DNA from 3 places in the Pseudomonas sp. CFBP 8772 genome. Region 3 is predicted to be linked to each of the others. Evidence: riboswitches for the same ligand, from Rfam matches in the RefSeq annotation. Region 3 holds a riboswitch; each other region holds the start of a gene.
The links. Region 3 has a riboswitch for cobalamin ahead of cobW (cobalamin biosynthesis protein CobW). Riboswitches for the same ligand answer to the same signal wherever they lie in the genome.

Region 1 (7,330 bases), on a different contig from region 3:
CGATCAACCGCTTTGGCGGCTTTCGCTCGGCGATCGTCTGCATCACCGTGGAAACCCTGGGTCTGTTGCTGCTCTGGCTGGCACCCGACACCACCTTCGCCCTGATCGGCGCAGGGCTGACCGGTTTTGGTCTGTCGCTGGTCTATCCCGCGCTGGGCGTCGAAGCCATCAAGCAGGTGCCCAACAGCAGTCGCGGTGCCGGGCTCAGCGCTTACGCGGTGTTCTTCGACCTGGCGCTGGCCATTGCCGGACCGCTGATGGGTGCCGTGGCGCTGGGCATGGGCTATGGCTGGATTTTCTTCTTTGCGGCGTTGTTGTCGGTGGCGGCATTGACACTGGCAGTGGTGCTGTCACGCAGGGCGCCGATCGATACGCGGGTGTAGAGGACGCGCGGTACGGCTTCCCGGCTAGAGCCGGTCCCACCTAAAAGCTGAACTGCCGCCTCGCGTCCCGGTCGGAATAGCACATCCCCCGAACAGGAGTGAGGGCGTGACCCACGACCCCTCTGGCTCGAACGCTACCCCTCCGGACCCGGCCACGTTGCGCGAAGTCCACAAACTGCGCGTGCTGACCGTGAACACCCACAAGGGCTTCACCGCACTGAACCGGCGTTTCATCCTGCCGGAATTGCGTGAAGCCGTGCGCAGCACCGGTGCCGATCTGGTGTTTCTCCAGGAAGTCCTCGGCGGGCATGACCGCCATGCCGCCAAGTACGAAGACTGGCCCGACACGCCGCACTACGAATTTCTCGCCGACAGCATGTGGACGGACTTCGCCTATGGCCGCAACGCGGTTTACCCCGACGGTCATCACGGCAACGCGCTGCTGTCCAAATACCCGATCCTGCATTACCGCAATCTGGACATTTCCATCACCGGGCCGGAGCGCCGCGGACTCTTGCATTGCGTGCTGCAGGTGCCGGGGCATGCGGAAGTCCATGCGATTTGTGTGCACCTCAGCCTGTTGGAGAGCCATCGGCAATTGCAGCTGAACCTGCTCTGCGACCTGCTTGACTCCCTGCCCGAGGACGCCCCGGTGGTCATCGCCGGCGATTTCAACGATTGGCAGCTGCAAGGCAACAAGCGTCTTCAGCGCTGCGGCTATTTACACGAAGCCTTCGAGCGCAGTCAGGGCCGGCTGGCGAAAACGTACCCCGCGCGCTTTCCGATGCTGCGCCTTGACCGTATCTATTTGCGCAACGCCACCAGCCATGATCCGAAAATCCTCGGCACGCGGCCGTGGACGCATTTGTCCGATCACCTGCCGCTGGCGGTCGAAGTGCATCTGTAATGAGCTACGCCGTCATTTATCCGGATCGATCAGGGGAACCGTGGCGTCACGATCAAACTGGGAGCCCGGGTCTTCGTTCCCCGGATCCATATCGGCATCGAGTTCCGTTTCCGGCTCATCGGGCTGATGCCCGGGGTGCGGTGCAAGCGGCGCAGCATCGGGGGAGTGAGATTGCATGGCAGTTTCCTCGTTTCGGTAGGTTTGCTGAAGACTCTATTCAATGCGTGGAGCTTAGCAGGCGCCTCAGGTGCAACAAGACCTGTCGACACTATCAAGAACACCTATGGCAATCAGCAGTCAGTAAACAAGCCTCGCCGCTTTCCTCGCGCGGTTCCTTATCGGGCGAAGACGGCGTCATGAGCCGCGCATCCAGACACGCCTCACCGCACAGGAAATAATCCCCATGAGTCTGCACGACAAGATCATCGGCCGCCTCGGCTTTGGCTCCGCGCCCTTGGGCAATATGTTTCGCACCATTGACGAAGACGAAGCGGCAGCCACCGTTCAATCCGCCTGGGACCAGGGCATCCGCTATTTCGACACCGCACCCATCTACGGCGCCGGCCTGTCCGAGCAGCGGGTGGGCAAGGCACTGGCGGGCATCCCCCGCGACCAGTACACCTTGAGCACCAAAGTCGGCCGGCTGATTTCCGATGAGATCGACACCGAAACGCGCAGTGGTCCTTTCGCCGAAGGCCTGAAAAACAAGATTGTCACCGACTACTCCGCCGACGCCACGTTGCGTTCCATTGAAGCGAGCCTGAAACGGCTGAACACCGACCGACTGGATATCGTGTTTGTCCACGACGTCGCCCAGGACGCCCATGGCGATGCCTGGATCGAGCATTTCAACATCGGCCGCACCGGCGCTTTCCGCGCCCTCACCCGCCTGCGCGAAGAAGGCGTGATCAAGGCCTGGGGCCTGGGCGTTAACCGCGTCGAGCCGTGCGAACTGACCCTGGACCTGGAAGAAGCCCAGCCCGACGGCTTCCTGCTCGCTGGCCGTTATTCCCTGCTCGACCATGACCAGCCGCTGCAACGGCTGTTCGACAAGGCCCGTCAGCACAACGCCGAGTTCGTCGTCGGCGGGCCTTACAGCTCCGGCGTGCTGGTGGGCGGCAAGCATTTCGAGTACCAGGAAGCGTCCCAGGCGATGCTCGACAAGGTCGCGCACATTCAGGAAATCGCTCGGCAGTATCAGGTCGACATCAAGTCCGCAGCGCTGCAGTTCGTTCTCGCCAACCCCCTGGTGGCGGCGGTGATTCCGGGCGCGAGCCGGCCGTCGCGGATCATCGAAGACGTTACTGCGCTCAACGCACAGGTGCCGGATGGTTTCTGGCAAGCCATGCGCGATCAGGGCTTCATTGCCCTGCAGGCGCCGGTCCCCGGCAAAGACTGATATCGTGGCCAATGACGCCGGGCCAGACGCCCGGCTTTGTTCCCTGCGCGAGATCTGTCCATGCGAATTCTGATCGTCAACGTCAACACCACCGCATCCATGACCGAGACCATCGCCGAGCAGGCCCGCAGCGTGGCCTCGCCCGGCACCGAGATCATTGGTCTGACCCCGCGCTTCGGCGCCGAGTCGGTGGAAGGCAATTTTGAAAGTTACCTGGCGGCCATCGCGGTGATGGACCGGGTCATGTCCTACGAAGGGCCTTATGACGCGGTGATTCAGGCCGGTTACGGCGAGCATGGCCGCGAAGGCTTGCAGGAGCTGCTCGACGTGCCGGTGGTGGACATCACCGAAGCGGCGGCCAGCCTGGCGATGCTGCTGGGGCATAAATACGCGGTGGTCACCACGCTGGACCGCACCGTGCCGCTGATCGAAGACCGCCTGAAGCTGGCCGGGGTGTACGAGCGCTGCGCCTCGGTGCGGGCCAGCGGCATGAGCGTGCTGGAGCTGGAGGAATCGCCGGAGCGTGCGGTCAAGGCCATCGTCGAGCAGGCCATCGAAGCGGTGAACCGGGACAAGGCCGAGGTGATCTGCCTGGGCTGTGGCGGCATGGCCGGGCTGGATCAACTCATCCGCGAACGCGCTGGCGTGCCCGTGGTGGATGGCGTGACCGCGGCGGTGGCACTGGCGGAATCGCTGGTGCGCCTGGGACTGAAGACCTCCAAAGTGCGGACCTACGCCACGCCACGGCCGAAGAAGATCGTCGGTTGGCCGTTTAAGCTCTAAGCCGGTGGTGTTGAGCTCACGCCGATGGCGCTGCAAACACATACCTTGTGGGAGCGAGCTTGCTCGCGAAGACGGCATTCCAGCCGCTGAAGATCAAGTGAATGTACCGCCTCTTCGTGAGCAAGCTCACTCCCACAGGTGTTGCGTCCGTCCAGTTACTGCGAGGTGCCAATACATCTCCGGCGCACCACCGCTGCATTCGCCTCCACCCGCCGAATCGTTTAGTATCCCCGCCGCCGGTTTCCACTCGGAATTAATAGGGAATCCCGGGCGCGTCATCGCGCTTAAACGGAACTGTCCCCGCAACTGTAGGCGCCGAGCCCTGCTTCCTGTTTGCCACTGGGTCACCCCGGGAAGGCCGAAGCATGGCAATGAAGCGCCAGTCAGGAGACCTGCCGGCCAGCATATTCATTCACCGGCGGGGTGTCCGGGGAAGGACTCCCGTTCGTGCGTCGTTTCGCGCACGCTGTGCGCGCCCCCACTTTCAGGGCGCCTGCCGGGATGGACTTTCCAGCGCCTGCTTCGCCAAGCAATCAGGCTTTCTGGAGATCGCTGTTCATGCCGCTGCGCCGCCTCGCCGCCCTGTTCGTCACGCTGACCTTGCCCACCGCCGCGCTCGCGGCGTCGACGGCCTACCCCTTGACCGTGGACAACTGTGGCCAAGCGCTGACGTTCAACCACGCGCCGCAGAAAACCGTGACCATCGGCCAGGCCGCCACCGAAATGCTCTATGCCCTTGGCCTGGGCCCGAAGGTCGTGGGCACGTCACTGTGGTTCAACCCCGTCCTGCCCCAGTACCAAGCCCTCAACGACGGCATCGAGCGCCTGGCCGACAATGCGCCGAGCTTCGAATCGGTGATCGGCAAACGCCCGGATTTCGTCCCGGTGCAGTTTGAGTGGATGGTCGGCCCACAGGGCGCGGTCGGCACCCGCGAGCAGTTTCGCGACTTGGGCATCCCCACCTATATCCTGCCGTCCGACTGCGAGGGCAAGAACAACCGGGTCGGCGCCGACGGCACGCGCCTCGAAGCCTTCCGCATCGAAACGCTGTACAAAAGCCTCGGTCAGCTGGCGCAGATCTTCGATGTGCAAGACCGTGGCGAGCCCCTGATCGCGGATTATCAGGGGCGGCTGGCCAAAGCTGTGGCGCAGGCAAAAGCCCATGCCAACCCACCCGTCTCGGCGGTGTTCTGGTTTTCCAGCCCTGACATCAACGTCGATCCGTACGTGGCCGGGCGCAAGGGCATTCCCAACTTCATGCTCGACACCCTCGGCATGCGCAACGTCATCGACTCCGATGAGGAATGGCCGACCGTGGGCTGGGAAACCATCGCAAAGGCCAACCCGACCGTGCTGGTCATCGCGCGCATGGACCGCCGCCGCTTCCCGGCTGACGATCACGAGAAGAAGCTGGCCTTCCTCCGCTCTGATCCGGTCACCCGCAATATGGATGCAGTGAAAAACAATCGCATCGTGATCATGGACGCCAGCGCCATGGAGTCCAGCGTGCGGCTGTTTGACGGTATCGAACAGCTGGCCGGGGCCACTCTCGCGCCATGACGTCTGTCGGCATGCTCCGGTCGAGCGTCGTCCGCATCTTCGGGCATGGCGCTTGGGCCATCGCATTACTGGCGTTGGCGGTGCTCGCGGGCGTGGCGATTGGCGAGACGTCGATCAGCCTGCCGGTGATCGTTCAGGTAATGGCGAACAAGCTGTGGGCCGCGGGTTTTCCTCTGGACCCGATCGATGAGGGCATTGTCTGGAATTACCGGCTGACCCGGGCCATCGTTGCCGCCACCTGCGGCGCAGGGCTGGCGGTGTCGGGCGTGGTTTTGCAATCGCTGCTGCGCAACCCCCTGGCCGACCCCTACTTGCTGGGCATTTCTGCCGGTGCTTCAACCGGCGCGGTCTTGGTGGCGATCATCGGCATCGGTGCCGGGACGATCTCCCTGTCCACCGGCGCCTTTGCCGGGGCGATTGCCGCCTTTGCGCTGGTCGCCCTGCTCGCCCGCTCCTCTCGGGGGCAGACCGCTGCGGGCCAGATCATCCTGGCGGGCATTGCCGGGTCCCAGCTGTTCAACGCCCTGACGTCCTTCCTGATCACCAAGTCGGCCAATGCCGAGCAGGCCCGCGGGATCATGTTCTGGCTGCTGGGCAATCTCAGCGGCGTGCGCTGGTCGTCGGTGGCGCTGTCGGTGCCGGTCGTGGTCCTCGGCTTGCTGGTGTGCCTGTGGCATCGGCGCGCGCTGGATGCGTTCACGTTTGGCAGCGATTCGGCCGCGTCCCTGGGCATTCCGGTGCGCCGGGTGCAGGCGGTGCTGATCCTCACCGCCGCACTGATGACGGCGGTGATGGTGTCGATTGTCGGCTCCATCGGCTTCGTCGGTCTGGTGATTCCCCATGCGGTGCGCCTGGTGGCGGGCGTGCGCCATGCCCGGTTGCTGCCCTTGAGCGCCCTGATCGGCGCGCTGTTCATGATTGCCGCCGATGTGCTGTCGCGCACGTTGATCAAGGGTCAGGTGTTGCCGATCGGGGTCATCACGGCGCTGGTGGGCGCGCCGGTGTTTGCCATGATTCTGGTCCGCGGGAATCGTCCTCGATGAACGCGCGTCAGGAGGTGTCCGGCGCCATGCTCGAAGGCAGCGACCTGAGTTACTCGGTCAAGGGCGCGCCACTGCTCAGCGGGGTAAGCCTGGCGATTCGGCCGGGGGAAAACCTGGGGGTCGTCGGGCCCAATGGCTCGGGGAAGTCGACGCTGCTGAAGTTGCTGGCGGGGATTCAAACGCCGTCCCAGGGCGACGTTCGCCTGGGTGGGCAGCGCTTGTCGGCGTTGAGCCGGCGAGACATTGCGCGGCAGGTGGCGGTGGTGGAGCAGCATGCGCAGACGGGTGATTCGATCAGTCTGTTGCAGGCGGTTGAGCTGGGCCGTACGCCGTGGCTGTCGGCGCTGGCGCCGTGGGGTGAGCTTGATGACCGGATTGTGGCGCAGGCGCTGGCGGATGTGAGTGTGCAGCATCTGGCGCATCGGGCGTGGCATACGTTGTCGGGCGGGGAGCAGCAGCGGGGGCATATTGCGCGGGCGCTGGCGCAGCGGCCGCAGGTGTTGCTGCTGGATGAGCCGACGAATCATTTGGATATTCAGCAGCAGTTGTCGATTTTGCGGTTGGTTCAGCAGTTGCCGGTGACGACGGTGGTGGCGTTGCATGATTTGAATCAGGCGTTGGGGTGTGATCGTCTGGCGGTGATGGACGGGGGGCGTTTGGTGGCGCTGGGTTCGCCGTTTGATGTGTTGTCGCCGGAGCTATTGAGTGACGTGTTTGGGGTGCGGGGGCATTGGTTGGTTGATCCGTTTGATGGGGCACACGTGTTGAGGCTGAGGGCGCCAGGATCAACGGCGTCGGCCTAACGGCCTCGTTTTCGCCTTCGGCGAGTTACTTGGAAAAGCACCCCAAGTAACCAAGGGTGCTTGCTCCTGGTTGGGCCCTTCGTTCCTCAGGGTTCCCTCACTCCGGTCTCGCTCCGTGGGCCCGCGCCGAACGGGCATCCATGCCCTGACGGCGCTCTCGCCGCATCCATGCGGCTCGACCCACTGCGCGTCGTCTGCGTTCGGCCTGCACCCAAGTCGCGATTGGCGGTGACTGGGATTTTTGCGTATGAAGATCAAAAGCAGATCAAGATCAAAAGCAGATCAAGATCAAAAGCTTCCCGGCTGAAGCCGGTCCTACAGTCCGAGCCAATCCCACAGGCTGCACGCGCTGCTGTTAGTGGGACCGGCTTTAGCCGGGAAGGGGCCGGTTTGGGCACCATCAATCTTGCGGTTCTATGCCTGATCGTTCCCACGCTCCGCGTGGTGGTGAC
Region 2 (7,330 bases), on a different contig from region 3:
TGCGCAGAATTCGTAAAGCGCTTCCGCCAGCGGCGTGATCAACCACTGGAACAGCGCGCAACCGCCCTTGGGCGCGAAACCGTGGCGATTGAGCACGTCCACCAGACGCTGGCTGGCCTGCTCGGTGCGCTGACGCTGGCGTTGATGCCCGGCGACATCGTTGAGACAGGCCTGACCGATGATCCGCGTCGGCCCGCTGACCGACCAGGGCCCGATCTGCCGCGCCATGACTTTGAGAAAACGCGGCTCCGCCAGCACAAAACCCAGGCGCACACCGGCCAGGCCGAAAAACTTGCCGAACGAGCGCAGCACGATCAGGCCCGCGCGCTGGGTGTACGCCGCCAGGCTCAACTCCGGCGTATTGTCCATAAACGCTTCGTCCGCCACCAGCCAAGCGCCGCGCTGAGACAGACGCGCGTGCCATTCCAGCAGGCGTTCGGGCGGCAGGCTCAGGCCGGTGGGGTTATTCGGGTTGACCACGACGAGCACATCGAGGGTGTCGATGAACCGCTCCACTTCGTGCTCCAGCACTTCGCGCACCAGAAAACCGGTGTTGCGCCAGGCCTCGGCGTGCTCGGCGTAGCACGGCGACAGCACGCCCACCTTGCCCGCCTGACGCAGACGCGGCAGCGCCTGGATCGCCGCTTGGGAACCGGCCACCGGCAGCACGTCCGTGGCGCCGTAGTAGCGACGGGCAGCGATTTCCAGGCCGTCATCGGTTTCCGGCAAACGCGCCCATGCTGCTTCGGGGATCGCAGGGATCGGCCACGACCACGGCGAAATCCCGCTGGACAGGTCGAGCCAGTCCGCCTCATCAATGCCGTATTTCAGGACTGCGCCACGCAATCGGCCGCCATGTTCAAGCATAAAATTCTGTCCCCAGACACAAGATCAGCAACCACAGCCACACGCCGCGCTGCACCAGTTGCCAACCGCGATCAATAGAGTCGGCGTCCGCTGGGACGCCTTCACCCAGGGTCGCGCGCTCATGCAGTTCGCCGTGATAAATCGCCGGACCACCCAGTTCGACGCCCAACGCACCGGCACCGGCCGCCATCACCGGGCCTGCGTTCGGGCTGTCCCACTTCGGGGCCTGGGTGCGCCAGCAACGCAGGGCCAGTCGGGTGTTGCCCAGCAGCGCGTAGGTCAACGCCACCAAGCGCGCGGGAATGTAGTTAAGCAGGTCGTCGATTTTCGCCGCCGCCCAGCCGAAGCGTTCGAAGCGCTCGTTGCGATAGCCCCACATGGCGTCGAGGGTGTTGCTCAGGCGGTAGAGCACGACGCCCGGAGCGCCCAGCACGACGAACCAGAAAATCGCCGCAAACACTGCGTCGCTGCCGTTCTCGAGTACCGATTCCGTGGCCGCACGGGCCACTTCAGTGCTGTCCAGCTCGGAGGTCTGGCGACTGACCAGGTAACCGACCCGGCGGCGCGCCTCGTCCAGATTGTCGCTGCGCAACGCCTGGGCAACCGGCTCGACGTGCTCGCCCAGACTGCGCAGGCCCAACGCGCAGTAAAGCGCCAGTACGTCCACCAGCCAGCCAACGAACGGCAGCCAGCTGAGTAACGTGGCGATCAGGGTCAGCGGAATGACGGCGATGAACCATGCGCTCACGCCATGGCTGCGCCAGCCCCGGCCGGCGGCGTTCAGGCGCTGTTCGATACGCTCGGCGAAACGGCCGAACGCCACCAGTGGGTGGTTCCGTTTTGGCTCGCCGAGCAGCGCGTCCAGCGCGACTCCGGCGACGCTCAATAACGCCACACTCATGCAATCACTCCCCATGTGTTCTCGTAGACCAGCTCTTGCAACGCGCGCGGCTGCGCCCAGCCTTCCATCACCAGCATCGGCGCCGGGTAGAATTCCTTTACAGGGCCCAGGCACAGAATCGCCAGGGGTTTCGAACCGGCTGGCATCTGCAGCAGATCGGCCAGGGCCTGGGGGTCGAACAGCGACACCCAACCCATGCCGAGGCCTTCGGCACGCGCCGCCAGCCAGAGGTTTTGAATGGCGCACGACAGCGAAGCCATGTCCATCTCCGGCAGGGTGCGGCGGCCGAAGATATGTTTGTCGCGGTCATCCATCAACGCGGCGACCAACACTTCGGCGCAATCGCTGATGCCCTCGACTTTCAGCTTCATGAAATCGTCAGACCGCTCGCCCAAAGCTTCAGCGGTGCGAACGCGCTCCTCCTCCACCTGCGCCTGAATCTGCGCGCGCAAGGCCGGGTCGGTGATGCGCAGAAAGCGCCACGGCTGCATCAGGCCAACGCTCGGTGCGTGGTGTGCGGCTTCGAGCAGACGGGCCAGCAACTCCGGCGCGACCGTGCCACCGCAGAAGTGGCGCATGTCGCGCCGTTCGGCAATGGCGCGGTAAACGGCAGCGCGTTCGGGGTCGGTGAAGGTGTGGTCAGTCATAGGAGCGGGCTCATGGCAAAAACAGCGCCGCCATCGCCTGGGGATTCGAGGGGAAGTAGAAGTGCACGTACGACGCAGTCATGCGCCCTTCCCGGTACACCGCTTCGGCACCGCGCCCGCCATTGGGGCTGAGGCCGCGGGCGATCGGCGTCAGCTCGGTGCTGGTCAGGGAGTGGTGATAGGTGTGGCCACGCAGCGTGCCTTCCGGCAGCTCGACCGATTGCAGGGCCAGGGCTGCCAGACGCTTCTGCATCACGGCTTCACCCTTGAGCAAGCCCACCCCTTCGGCGCGCTGGCCGTCGACATCGGTCAAGGCATCGAGCAGGTACAACATGCCGCCGCATTCGGCGAGCAGGGGTTTGCCGGCGGCGTGGTGCGCACGAATCGCGGCGAGCATGCTGTGGTTTTCGGCCAGCGCCGTGTGATGCAATTCCGGGTAGCCCCCGGGTAGATACAGGCTGTCGGCGTCGGGTAATTCCCGGTCGCGGAGCGGCGAGAAGAACGACAGTTCGGCGCCCATCTCCCGTAGCAGGTCAAGGCTGGCACCATAGAAAAACGCGAACGCCTCGTCGTGGGCGATGGCGATTTTCACGCCGGTCAGCAACGGCTCGGCGGGAACGAAGTCGGGCGCGGTGAAGGTCACGGCCGGCGGCAACGTAGCGTCGCAGGTACTGGCCAGCGCGTTGGCAGCAGTGTCGAGGCGCATGTCGAGGTCATTCAGTTCACTGGCCTGAACCAGGCCGAGGTGCCGGCTGGGCAGCTCAATGCCGGTTTCACGGGACAGCGCGCCGTACCAGCGCAGGCCTTCGGTCAGGCTGCCTTCCAGCAACTGCGCGTGGCGCACGGTGCCGACGCGATTGGCCAGCACGCCGGCAAACGGCAGATCCGGCTGATACCGCGCCAGTCCCAGCGCCAGTGCGCCGAAGGTCTGGGCCATGGCCGTGCCGTCGATTACCCCGAGCACCGGCACGCCAAAACGCCGGGCCAGGTCCGCGCTGGACGGCGTGCCGTCGAACAAGCCCATGACGCCTTCGATGAGGATCAGGTCGGCCTCCGCGGCGGCTTCCCACAACAGGCGCCGACTTTCGTCCTCGCCGATCATCCACATGTCCAGCTGATACACCGGATGGCCGCTGGCGCGCTCGAGGATCATCGGGTCGAGAAAGTCCGGCCCGCATTTGAACACCCGCACCTTGCGGCCCTGATTGCGATGCAAGCGGGCCAGTGCGGCGGTGACGGTGGTTTTACCCTGACCGGACGCAGGGGCGGCGATCAATACTGCCGGGCAGTGCCGCGGTGGGCGCTCACTCACAGCTCGATGCCTTTCTGCGCCTTGATGCCGGACTGAAAGGCATGCTTGACCACGCCGATTTCGGACACGGTGTCGGACAGGTCGATCAATTCCTGCTTCGCCCCGCGACCGGTGACGATCACGTGCTGCATCGGCGGACGTGCCTGCAGGTCGCTCAGCACCTGCTCCAGGTCCAGATAGCCGTGCTTGAGGGCGATGTTCAGCTCATCGAGCACGACCATGCCGATGGAGGCGTCCTTGAGCATTTCACGGGTCACGGCCCAGGCGGATTCGGCGGCGGCAATGTCACGCTGGCGGTCCTGGGTTTCCCAGGTGAAGCCCTCGCCCATCACGTGGTAACGCACTTGTTCAGGGAAGCGGCGGAAGAACAGCTCTTCGCCGGTGCTGTGCCGGCCTTTAATGAACTGCACGACGCCGCACTGCATGCCGTGGCCCATGGCGCGGGCAAGCATGCCGAACGCCGAGCTGCTCTTGCCTTTGCCGTTACCGGTCAGGACCAGCAGCAACCCGCATTCATTGGGCGCGCTGGAAATGCGCTCGTCCATCACCGCCTTTTTGCGCAGCATGCGCGCCAGGTGGCGTTCGTCACGTTCGGGGGATTCGCTCATCTCAGCTCTCCGCTTGAGGGCAAGTGTGGCAAACGGAGGGCACAGGCAAAGACTGTCAGCAGGCACTGGGCAAAACCCGGCCTGCAGCAGAGCATCGCCCTCCGTGATGCTGTTCGATGGATCAGGCCGGTCTCCGGACTCACGAGTTGCCACAACCGTGGCAGGCCAGGCGCCTTCCCATGTTCAGCGAACACAGTGGCATTGTGCGTGGCTTTGACTCATCTACCGTTGCGGAGGCAGCGCCGGAATTGATCACACGAGCAATCGCACCGGCTTCCCTGTTTCACCCTGCGGACCTGACGGGTCCCGGGCACCTGAAACATGGCGCGAAGGTTAGAGGGTTGACTCGGGAGCGTCAATCGAACCGTAGGCAGACCGCCTCCGGCTAAACGGGATTTCACCCTGAAAGGCATACGTGCTCACCCAGCAACAGCGGATGAGCACAGTGCTCAGGAAGTCGCTATTGCCTGGCCAGGTTCGATGGCTGGATGACGCGCTTGGCATTCAGCCAGGCCTTTTGCCAATACGGCTTGTCGAGACTGTCGAGTTTGACCGTGCCGCCAGTGGCTGGCGCGTGGACGAACCGCCCTTCCCCGACGTAGATGCCGGCGTGACTGACGTGGGAGCCGCCGCTGGTGGCGAAGAACACCAGATCACCGGTCTGCAACTGGCTGCGATCGATGTCAGGCCCGCGCAGGGTGATCATTTCCCGCGTCGACCGAGGCAGGGTGATGCCCGCGGCGTCGTGGTAGACGTAGCCGATCAGGCCACTGCAATCGAAACCCGAATCAGGCGTGTTGCCGCCCCAGCGATAGGGCGTGCCGACAAGGCCGATCGCGCGCAACAGGACGTCGTCGGCAAGCGGTGAAGAAAACTGGGGAGGAGCGGACACCACAGGCCGGTAGACGACCTTGCGTGGAGCGGGCGGTGGCGTGCTGGAACATGCGGCCAGCAGCACAGCCAGGGAGGCGACGATCAGGCGAACCGTTAACGACATAAACACGACAACCTGTGCGGGGTGCAGCTTACTTTGCCGAGAGCCGGGATTGCGCGCAAGAGGGTCAGGCCCTTTTCGCGCCCGGAATTAACGGTGCTGGCGCTTGATTGTAGTCGAGGTCATCGCGGTGGTAGTTGCAGGTACCGTTGACGATGCCGTTACAGGTGCCATTGCCAGCGCGCGTTTGGCTTCGATGAACGTCTTGGCCCAGTAGGCATCGTCGAGGCTGTCGACACGGACTCCGCCACTGCGACGGCTGCTGGAGTGGATGAACTGATCATCGCCCAAGTAGATGCCCGCATGGCTGACACGGCCGCGGCCGGCGGTGCTGAAGAACAGCAGATCGCCCGGCTTGAGGTCATTGCGCTTGATGAGGGGGGCATCGATATTGATCATTTCGCGGGAAGAACGCGGCAGGCTCATGCCCGCCTCTTCACGGAACAGATAACCGATGAAACCGCTGCAATCGAAACCGGAGGTGGTCGACGTACCGCCGAAGCGATAGCGAGTGCCTATCAAGGATTTGCCGCGTTCGAGGATGCTGTCAGCCAGAACCGGCAGGCGGTAAGGCTTGTTATCGGCAAATTGAGCGAGTTCATCTTCGGTCGCGACTTCGTCATCCAGTACGGAGGATGCGTAATCAGCACGCTTGCTGGCGGATTGAGCGGTGGCAGAGTCCCGGAATTGGGGGCTTTGCGACTGTTGTTGCGACGTCGGCATCTGGGCCGCGCAGCCGAACAACAGCGTGACGAGTGCGAGAGGCACGAGGGGTGCGAAGCGGTTTAGCATGTGCACGACCGTGGCTGAAGTGTAAAGAAGCCGAGACTATGCCTTCAATCGTACCCATTTGCAAATTCAATCGAAACAAATGTGACTTACGATGTCGTCTATCACTTCTAAGGCTCTACACCTCAGAAACGCATCCATGTGCGCGGAATGATCGGTCGGCGAAGGGTTTATCTCGGCAGTAAAGCCGCCCGTCACCCGAGCGCGCAGCATGGGCTCATGAATGTACGGGAAGCTGGCGGTGGTTCCGATGCTGAGCACAGCGTCAAAACCTTTTGCCATCTCCTCCTGAAGCACATTCAATGCCAAATCCGGCAACATTTCCTGAAACAACACCACCGACGGCCTCAAAACGCCACTACAGCGGGGGCACAGCGGTGGCAGTGGTCGACTGAGGTGCTCGCTTAACTGCGGATCTACGGCGCCACAAGATTGACAGTACAGCGGCGCCAGCTGTCCGTGGATCTCGATCAGCCGTTCTGGCGGACTGCCCGCCGCCCTATGATAGCCGTCGACGTTTTGCGTCAATAACCAGCACTGGGGCTTGCGCCGCTGCAATTCAGCGATGGCGTAGTGCGCCGCATTGGGACGTCCGCCCAGGCAAGCGCTGCTCAATTGTGCGATGTACTTCCAGCACAGCGCCGGATCACGCCGCAACATCGGGCCGGACAAGGCCATTTCGATGGGCAGGCCGTCGTCGGTCTCGCCGTTGTACAAGCCACCGACGCCGCGATAGGTCGGCAACCCTGAATCCGCCGACAGGCCGGCACCGGTAATGATCAAAATCCGCGTGGCGTGGCGCAAGGCTGCTGCGGTTTGCAGGACCAGGGCCGGATCGACCACGGACTCGTTTACCAACCGAGGGTTTCTTTCAGGAAGGGAATGGTCAGCTTGCGCTGGGCCTGCAGCGATGCCTGATCGAGTTGCTCAAGCAAGTCGAACAGCGCGCTCATGCTGCGCTTACCGCGGGTGAGGATGAAATGCCCCACCTCATCGGTGAGGTGCAGGCCCCGACGGGACGCGCGCAGTTGCAGAGCGCGGAGTTTTTCTTCGTCGGACAAGAGGCGCATCTGGAACACCAGCGCCATGGTCAGCCGGGATTTCAGGTCCGCCAGTTTGACCGGCAGCTCCCGGGGCGAGCATGAAGCGGCGATGAGCAAGCGTCGGCCGCTGTCGCGCAGGCGGTTGAACAGGTGGAACAACGCTTCTTCC
Region 3 (7,330 bases):
GGCGTCGAAATCCAGCCGACGGCGAATGATCTGCCCGCGCTGTTGCGGCATTGTCTGCCCGCTCAACGCCACGTTCAGGCCGAAACGGTCAAGCAACTGCGGGCGCAGTTCGCCTTCTTCCGGGTTCATGGTGCCGATCAGCACAAAGCGCGCCGCGTGGCGATGGGAAATGCCATCGCGCTCCACCAGATTGACCCCGCTGGCGGCGACGTCCAGCAGCAAGTCGACCAAGTGGTCCGGAAGCAGGTTGACTTCATCGACGTACAGCACGCCGCCGTCCGCCTTGGCCAGGACCCCCGGGGAGAACGCCGCGCGGCCCTCGCCCAACGCGGCGTCAAGGTCCAGCGTGCCGACCAGGCGTTCTTCCGTAGCGCCCAGGGGCAGTGTGACGAACTGACCGCTGGCCAGTAAATCCGCGAGCCCTCGGGCCAGGGTCGATTTGGCCATGCCCCGCGGGCCCTCGATCAGCACGCCACCGATTTTCGGGTCGATGGCGGTCAGGCACAGGGCGAGCTTCAGGTCATCGGCACCGACGACGGCGGCCAGGGGGAAATGAGGGGTGTCGGTCATGTTCGATTCTCGTCAAGCCGCGGGGCAGTCATGTGGTTCAAGCCGGTCACGCGCCTTTGCAGACTGCCCGGCAGGCGCTCTTCCAGGGTCATGACTCTTCGATGTCCAGCAACAGGTTCTCCAGCGCTTCGCGGTACTCGCCCGGTTCCTGCCACAAGCCGCGCTGCTGCGCTTCGAGCATGCGCTCGGTCATGTCCCGCAACGCGTCAGGGTTGTGCTGCTGGATGAAATCGCGGGTCGAGGCGTCCAGCAGATAGGCATCGGCCAGCAGCGCATATTGGTGATCGTCGATCAGCTCGGTGGTGGCGTCGAAGGCGAACAGGAAATCCACCGTCGCCGCCATCTCGAACGCGCCCTTGTAGCCGTGGCGTTTGACCCCTTCGATCCACTTTGGATTGGCCGCCCGCGAGCGCACCACCCGGTTGAGTTCTTCCTTGAGCGTGCGGATCTTCGGCAGATCGGGCTGGCTGTGGTCGCCGTGGTAACTGGCGACTTTTGCGCCGGACAGGCTTTCCACCGCCGCCAGCATGCCACCCTGGAACTGGTAGTAATCGTTGGAATCGAGCAGGTCGTGTTCGCGGTTGTCCTGATTCTGCAGCACCGCCTGGACCTGGCTGAGCCGCTTGGCAAAACCGTCACGGGCGGGCGTGCCTTCGTCGCTGCCGCCGTAGGCGTAGCCGCCCCAGTTCAGGTAAACCTCGGCAAGGTCTTCGCGGCTCTGCCACAAGCGTCCGTCGATAGCGTTCTGCACCCCCGCGCCATACGCTCCCGGCTTGGCGCCGAAGACGCGCCAGCCGGCCTGCTTCGCCGCTTGCTCGGCATCCAGGCCGTCGCGCAGCAATTGCTCGCGCTCCTGGCGCACGCGGGCGGCCAGCGGGTTCATGTCATCGGGCTCGTCCAGTGCTGCAACGGCCTGCACCGCCGCATCGAACAAGCGGATGAGGTTGGCGAACGCATCACGAAAGAACCCGGAAACCCGCAGGGTCACGTCAACCCGAGGCCGATCAAGCAGGCTCAGGGGCAGGATTTCGAAATCATCGACGCGCTGACTGCCCGTCGCCCACACCGGCCGCACGCCCATCAGGGCCATGGCCTGGGCGATGTCGTCACCGCCAGTGCGCATGGTTGCCGTGCCCCAGACCGACAGCCCAAGCTGACGTAAATAATCACCATGGTCCTGTAAGTGCCTCTCCAGCAACAGATTGGCTGACTGGAAGCCAATGCGCCAGGCGGTCATGGTCGGCAGGTTACGGACGTCGACAGAGAAGAAATTGCGCCCGGTGGGCAGCACGTCCAGCCGGCCACGACTGGGGGCGCCGCTCGGGCCGGCGGGGACAAAGCGTCCGCTCAGCGCGCCAAGGAGGTTGGCCATCTCGGCCGGACCGCACGCGTCAAGGCGCGGAATCACTACCTCATGCAAAGACTCAACAACCTGCGACAAGCCTTTGTTTTCAAAGCTATTGATCACCTCGACTCCAGCGGCAACCTGCTCAATCATCTGCGCAGCCAGCAGCTCCAGTCGCTCGCGGGTGTCACCCGTGGTACGCCAGGGTTCAGCGCTGACCTCATGTAATACCTGAGGTTTATCGCCGGTCCACGGCGCGCCGAGGTCACAGTCCAGCGGGTCGAAATCCAGCCCCAGCGCCTGACTCAAGGCGCGCAACAGGCTCGCCTGACCGCCGCGACCATCACCGCGAGGCACGCGCACCATCGCCAGCAGCGTGTCGATGCGCAGCCGGCCCGTGGGCGACTCGCCAAACACGTGCAGCCCATCGCGGATCTGCGATTCCTTCAGGTCACACAGATAGGTGTCCAGACGCGGCAGCCACACGGCGGCGTCTTCGTCGCTATTGGCATCCCCGTCCATCGACAGTTCGCGGTCGATATGGGTCTCGCGCACCAGCCTGAGAATATCTTTCTGCAGCTCACGGGCACGGCGCGGATCGAGCAGTTGCGCTTCGTAATATTCGTCTGCCAGCAGTTCAAGGTCGCGCAACGGACCGTAGGTTTCGGCGCGGGTCAGCGGCGGCATCAAGTGATCGATGATCACCGCCTGGGTGCGGCGCTTGGCCTGGGCGCCCTCGCCCGGATCGTTGACGATGAACGGGTAGATATTTGGCATCGGGCCGAGGATCGCATCCGGCCAGCAGTGCTCGGACAGACCGACGCCTTTGCCCGGCAGCCACTCCAGATTGCCGTGCTTGCCGACATGGATGACGGCGTGGGCGCCATAGCGTTTGCGCAGCCAGAAGTAGAACGCCAGGTAACCGTGGGGCGGCACCAGGTCGGGGTCGTGATACACCGCGCTGTGGTCCACGTTGTAGCCCCGCGCCGGTTGAATCCCGACGAAGGTCATGCCGAAACGCAAGCCGGCAATCATCATCCGCCCGTCGCGGCACATGGGATCGGTGTCAGGAGCGCCCCATCGCGCGATGACCGCATCGCGATTGGCCTCGGGCAATGCCTGAAACGCGGCCAGGTACTCGTCCATGGCCATGCTCTGGTGGCAAGGCCGCTGATCGAGGCTGTCCGGGTCATTGGTGACGCCGCCGAGCAAGGCATGAATCAGCGCTGTGCCCGATTCAGGCAGACCCTCGACCGGGTAACCCTCGGCCTGCATGGCGTTGAGGATGTTCAGCGCGGCGGCCGGCGTGTCGAGGCCGACGCCATTGCCAATGCGCCCGTCGCGTGTCGGGTAGTTGGCGAGAATCAGCGCCACACGCTTGTCAGTGTTGGCCGTACGGGCCAGCAGCACCCAGCGCCGGGCCAGTTCGGCGACGAAATCCATGCGTCCCGGCTGGGCGCGGTAGCAAACCACGTCGGACTGGCTGCGCTCGCTGTGCCAGGCCAGGTCCTTGAAGCTGATCGGCCGGCTGATGATGCGCCCGTCCAGTTCCGGCAACGCGATGTGCATGGCCAGATCCCGGGAGCCCAAGCCCTGTGCGCTGGCCTGCCAGGTCGGTTCGTTGTCCTGGGCGCAAATGGCCTGAATGACCGGGATATCCCGGCGAAACGGCCGCACGTCCGGCGCTTCCGGACTGGATTGAGCAAAGCCGGTGGTGTTGAGAATGACCTCGCAATCCACCTCATCGAGCCAGTCCTGCAGCGCGGTCATGCAACCGGCTTCCTTGAGGCTGGCGACCGCAATCGGCAACGGGTTCAAGCCCTGGGCCGACAAGCGCTCGCAGAACACATCAATGAAACCGGTGTTCGCCGCTTGCAGGTGGGAGCGATAGAACAGCACCGCAGCCACCGGCTGATCCGCGCGCCAGTCGGCCTGCCAGCGGGCCAGGTCGGCGTTGGGGTTCTGCGGGTGATAAATCACGGTGCGCGGCAGGGTTTGCGGCTCGGCCCAGGGATAGTCACCGCCCAGCCAGCGCGTGGCGATGAAGCTGAACAGCGATAGAGCGTTGTGCTTGCCGCCCTGGCGCAGGTAGTGCCAGAGCCGCTCGCGGTCTTCGGCGGATTCGGTGCTCAGGCCGCTCAGCTCGGGGTCCGGCCGATCACAGCCGGGCACCAGAATCAGCTTGACGCCTTTGGCCGCCAGTTCCACCAGCCGCTCGACGCCGTAACGCCAATAGCCGATGCCGCCGTGCAGGGAAATCAGGATGACTTTGGCGTGGCGAAGCACTTCGTCGACGTACAAATCCACCGAGGCATGGTTCTGCACCTGCATCGGATTGGCCAGGCGCAGGCTCGGGTAATCGTCCGGCAGTTGCTGCGCGACTTCAGCCAGCAACGCCAGGTTTGAGTCGGCGCTGCACAGGATCACCAGCTCGGCGGGCGTCTGGCCCAGGTCAGCGATGCTGTCGTCGGGAACGAAGCCGCCGGGCTGTGTACGCAGCAGGTGCATGGTTAGCCTTTGATCGCGGAAACGGCAGCGCGCAATTGCGCTTCAAGAACGCCCGCGTCCAGTTCCTGGCCGATCAGCACCAAGTGGGTTTCGCGGGTTTCGTCTGACTTCCAGGCGCGGTCGAAATGCTTGTCGAACCGGGTGCCGACGCCTTGCACCAGCAGGCGCATGGGTTTGCCGGGAATGGCGGCGAAGCCTTTGACCCGCAAGATGCCGTGCTGGACGACGGCCTGGGTCAGCGCGTCGAGCAACAGCGATTCATCGGCCTGGGGCAGCGTGATGGAGATCGAGTCGAAGGCGTCGTGGTCGTGATCATCCGGATCGTCGCCTTCGTGGTGATCGTGGTGGGTCTTGCGGCCATCGATGTGCAGCTCGGACTCAGCGCCCAGGCCCAGCAGCACACTGATCGGCAGCTGGCCCCGGTTCGCTTCGACGATCTTCACCGCTGGCGGCAGTTCTTCGGCGACTTCAGCGCGGACGGCGGCCAGTGCGTCCGCGTCGAGCATGTCGGCCTTGTTCAGCACGACGAGGTCGGCGCTTGCCAGTTGGTCGGCGAACAGCTCATGCAACGGCGATTCGTGGTCCAGGTTCGGGTCGAGTTTGCGCTGGGCGTCGACCTGATCCGGGAACGCAGCAAAGGTGCCGGCGACCACGGCTGGGCTGTCGACCACGGTGATCACGGCGTCGACGGTGCAGGCGTTGCGGATTTCCGGCCACTGGAAGGCTTGCACCAGCGGCTTCGGCAGGGCCAGGCCCGAGGTTTCGATGAGGATGTGATCGAGGTCGCCGCGACGGGCGACCAGTTCCTGCATCACCGGGAAGAACTCTTCTTGAACGGTGCAGCACAGGCAGCCGTTGGCCAGTTCGTACACGCGACCGACGGCTTCTTCTTCCGAGCAGCCGATGGTGCATTGCTTGAGGATGTCGCCGTCGATGCCCAGCTCGCCGAACTCATTGACGATGACGGCAATGCGTCGGCCTTCGGCGTTGTCGAGCATGTGCCGCAGCAAGGTGGTTTTGCCCGAGCCGAGAAAGCCGGTGACGATGGTGACGGGGAGTTTGGCCAGTGTTTTCATCGGTTGCCCTCAGGCATGCGGCGGGGCAACGAGGACGAAAACAGCGCAGGCCGGCAGAAACAGGCGCGCGGTTCGATTCGCCACCGGATCACCCCGCCCGGTTGTAGTGGAATTCCTCGGCCGCTCGCAGGCGGTCCGATTCGAGGCAGGTCTCCTGGCTCACGGCGGCCGGTCGCTGACAGGCATCGTCAGGCGACTGGCATTCATTGCGCCTTCCCGCTCGCGCAGTGGCTGTGCAATGAAGCGGTCCGTTTACAGTTGCGGGGGCAGCTGCGGCGTGAAACCGCATTCCCTTCTTAGCGCCGGTGGCTTTCATAAAAGCGGCCAGCGAACCTCAAGTGCGCAAGGCTACGCAGTGACCGCAGGCCGGTCAATCGCGCCGTTGCAATGATTGCCGCGCCAATTGACGCACCGATCACTGCATCGATTGACTTGCCGACTGACGGGTCGATTGACGCGCCAAACAGCCCGTGGTCTCCTACACACCTTGTTACGGGTGCCCTTCACAGGGTGAAACGGGAAACCGGTGCGTGCAGACCTTCGGGTGTGCATCAGTCCGGTGCTGCCCCCGCAACGGTAAGCGAGTGAAGAGTCAGATCCACTGTGTCCACAGCGATATGGGAAGGCGATTCTTGAAGGCGCGACGGCTGTGAAGGCTGTTACATGTGCCCCTCGTGAGCCCGGAGACCGGCCCGACAACGTTACATAACAACCCGCGGTGGGCGGGCGCTGTTGAGCACTGCCGGAATTGGCCTGCGGTGTCTTCGCGCCTTTCCGTCCGCTGAATCCACATCAGAGGGAAGCGCCATGTCCACCAGCACACCCCGCCAGACGTCCGGCACCACCACACACACCACGACGGCCGTTGCGAGCACGCAAAGCCAGCGCCTTGTCGCCGCCGTCAGCGCGATGTTTCTCGGTGTGTTTCTGGTGTACTTCGCCGGCTTCTCCCACATCGATGCGGTGCATAACGCGGCACACGACACCCGTCACAGCTCCGCCTTCCCTTGCCATTGAGACCCGCCGCCATGTTCAAGCGAATCGCGCAAACGGCCGGGTTCACCGGACTGCTGGCCGCCCTGTTGTTGACGTTGCTGCAGAGCTTCTCGGTGGCGCCGCTTATTCTGCAGGCGGAGACCTACGAGAAGGCGCCCGCCGTCGAGATGCATGAGCACGCCGACGACGCCATGGCGGCTCATGTCCATAACGAAGAAGCCTGGGAGCCGGAAGATGGCTGGCAGCGCGTGCTGTCCACCACCGGCGGCAATCTGGTGGTCGCGGTCGGTTTCGCCTTGATGCTGGCGGCGCTGTACACCCTGCGCACGCCGGCAAGTACGCGCGAAGGGGTGCTGTGGGGATTGGCCGGTTATGCGGTGTTTGTGCTGGCGCCGACCCTCGGTCTGCCGCCCGAGCTGCCCGGCACCGTCGCGGCGGACCTGACCCAACGACAGATCTGGTGGGTCGGCACCGCTGCGTCCACGGCTGCGGGCCTGGCGCTGATGGTATTTGCCAGACACTGGCTGCTGAAGGTCATGGGCGCGGTGATTCTGGTGGTGCCGCACATGGTCGGCGCGCCGCAACCGGCGGTCCATTCGGCACTGGCGCCGGAAGCCCTTGAAGCGCAGTTCAAGATTGCGTCGCTGCTGACCAATGCCGCGTTCTGGATCGCCCTGGGCTGGATCAGCGCCTGGCTGTTTCGTCGCAGTGAAACGCCTGCGGCGCACACGGGTTTGAACCCCGCGCTTTGACCGTGAATGACTCGTGCGACCGACCGCTGTGGGTGGTCGGCCTGGGCTGCCAGCGCGGATGCTCGGCGCTGGAGCTTCGGCAA

Region 1: another riboswitch for cobalamin. It lies ahead of IFT99_RS09760 (ABC transporter substrate-binding protein); the one in region 3 lies ahead of cobW (cobalamin biosynthesis protein CobW).
Region 2: another riboswitch for cobalamin. It lies ahead of cobO (cob(I)yrinic acid a,c-diamide adenosyltransferase); the one in region 3 lies ahead of cobW (cobalamin biosynthesis protein CobW).

The regions. Positions count from the first base shown of each region.
Region 1 covers NZ_JACYUI010000003.1:657,936-665,265, forward strand. The annotation lists gene IFT99_RS09735 (MFS transporter) at 1-383, shown strand, start outside; gene IFT99_RS09740 (endonuclease/exonuclease/phosphatase family protein) at 541-1,290, shown strand; gene IFT99_RS09745 (hypothetical protein) at 1,303-1,467, opposite strand; gene IFT99_RS09750 (aldo/keto reductase) at 1,694-2,689, shown strand; gene IFT99_RS09755 (aspartate/glutamate racemase family protein) at 2,750-3,472, shown strand; cobalamin riboswitch at 3,693-3,886, shown strand; gene IFT99_RS09760 (ABC transporter substrate-binding protein) at 4,031-5,032, shown strand; gene IFT99_RS09765 (FecCD family ABC transporter permease) at 5,044-6,075, shown strand; gene IFT99_RS09770 (ABC transporter ATP-binding protein) at 6,072-6,878, shown strand.
Region 2 covers NZ_JACYUI010000008.1:146,499-153,828, forward strand. The annotation lists gene cobD (threonine-phosphate decarboxylase CobD) at 1-867, opposite strand, end outside; gene cbiB (adenosylcobinamide-phosphate synthase CbiB) at 860-1,768, opposite strand; gene bluB (5,6-dimethylbenzimidazole synthase) at 1,765-2,415, opposite strand; gene IFT99_RS17400 (cobyrinate a,c-diamide synthase) at 2,426-3,727, opposite strand; gene cobO (cob(I)yrinic acid a,c-diamide adenosyltransferase) at 3,724-4,335, opposite strand; cobalamin riboswitch at 4,443-4,668, opposite strand; gene IFT99_RS17410 (C40 family peptidase) at 4,796-5,332, opposite strand; gene IFT99_RS17415 (C40 family peptidase) at 5,420-6,121, opposite strand; gene IFT99_RS17420 (NAD-dependent protein deacylase) at 6,188-6,961, opposite strand; gene hda (DnaA regulatory inactivator Hda) at 6,970-7,330, opposite strand, start outside.
Region 3 covers NZ_JACYUI010000017.1:25,954-33,283, forward strand. The annotation lists gene IFT99_RS24275 (ATP-binding protein) at 1-570, opposite strand, end outside; gene cobN (cobaltochelatase subunit CobN) at 659-4,423, opposite strand; gene cobW (cobalamin biosynthesis protein CobW) at 4,426-5,499, opposite strand; cobalamin riboswitch at 5,627-5,851, opposite strand; cobalamin riboswitch at 5,977-6,209, shown strand; gene IFT99_RS24290 (CbtB domain-containing protein) at 6,307-6,516, shown strand; gene IFT99_RS24295 (CbtA family protein) at 6,528-7,247, shown strand; gene IFT99_RS24300 (cobalamin biosynthesis protein) at 7,250-7,330, shown strand, end outside.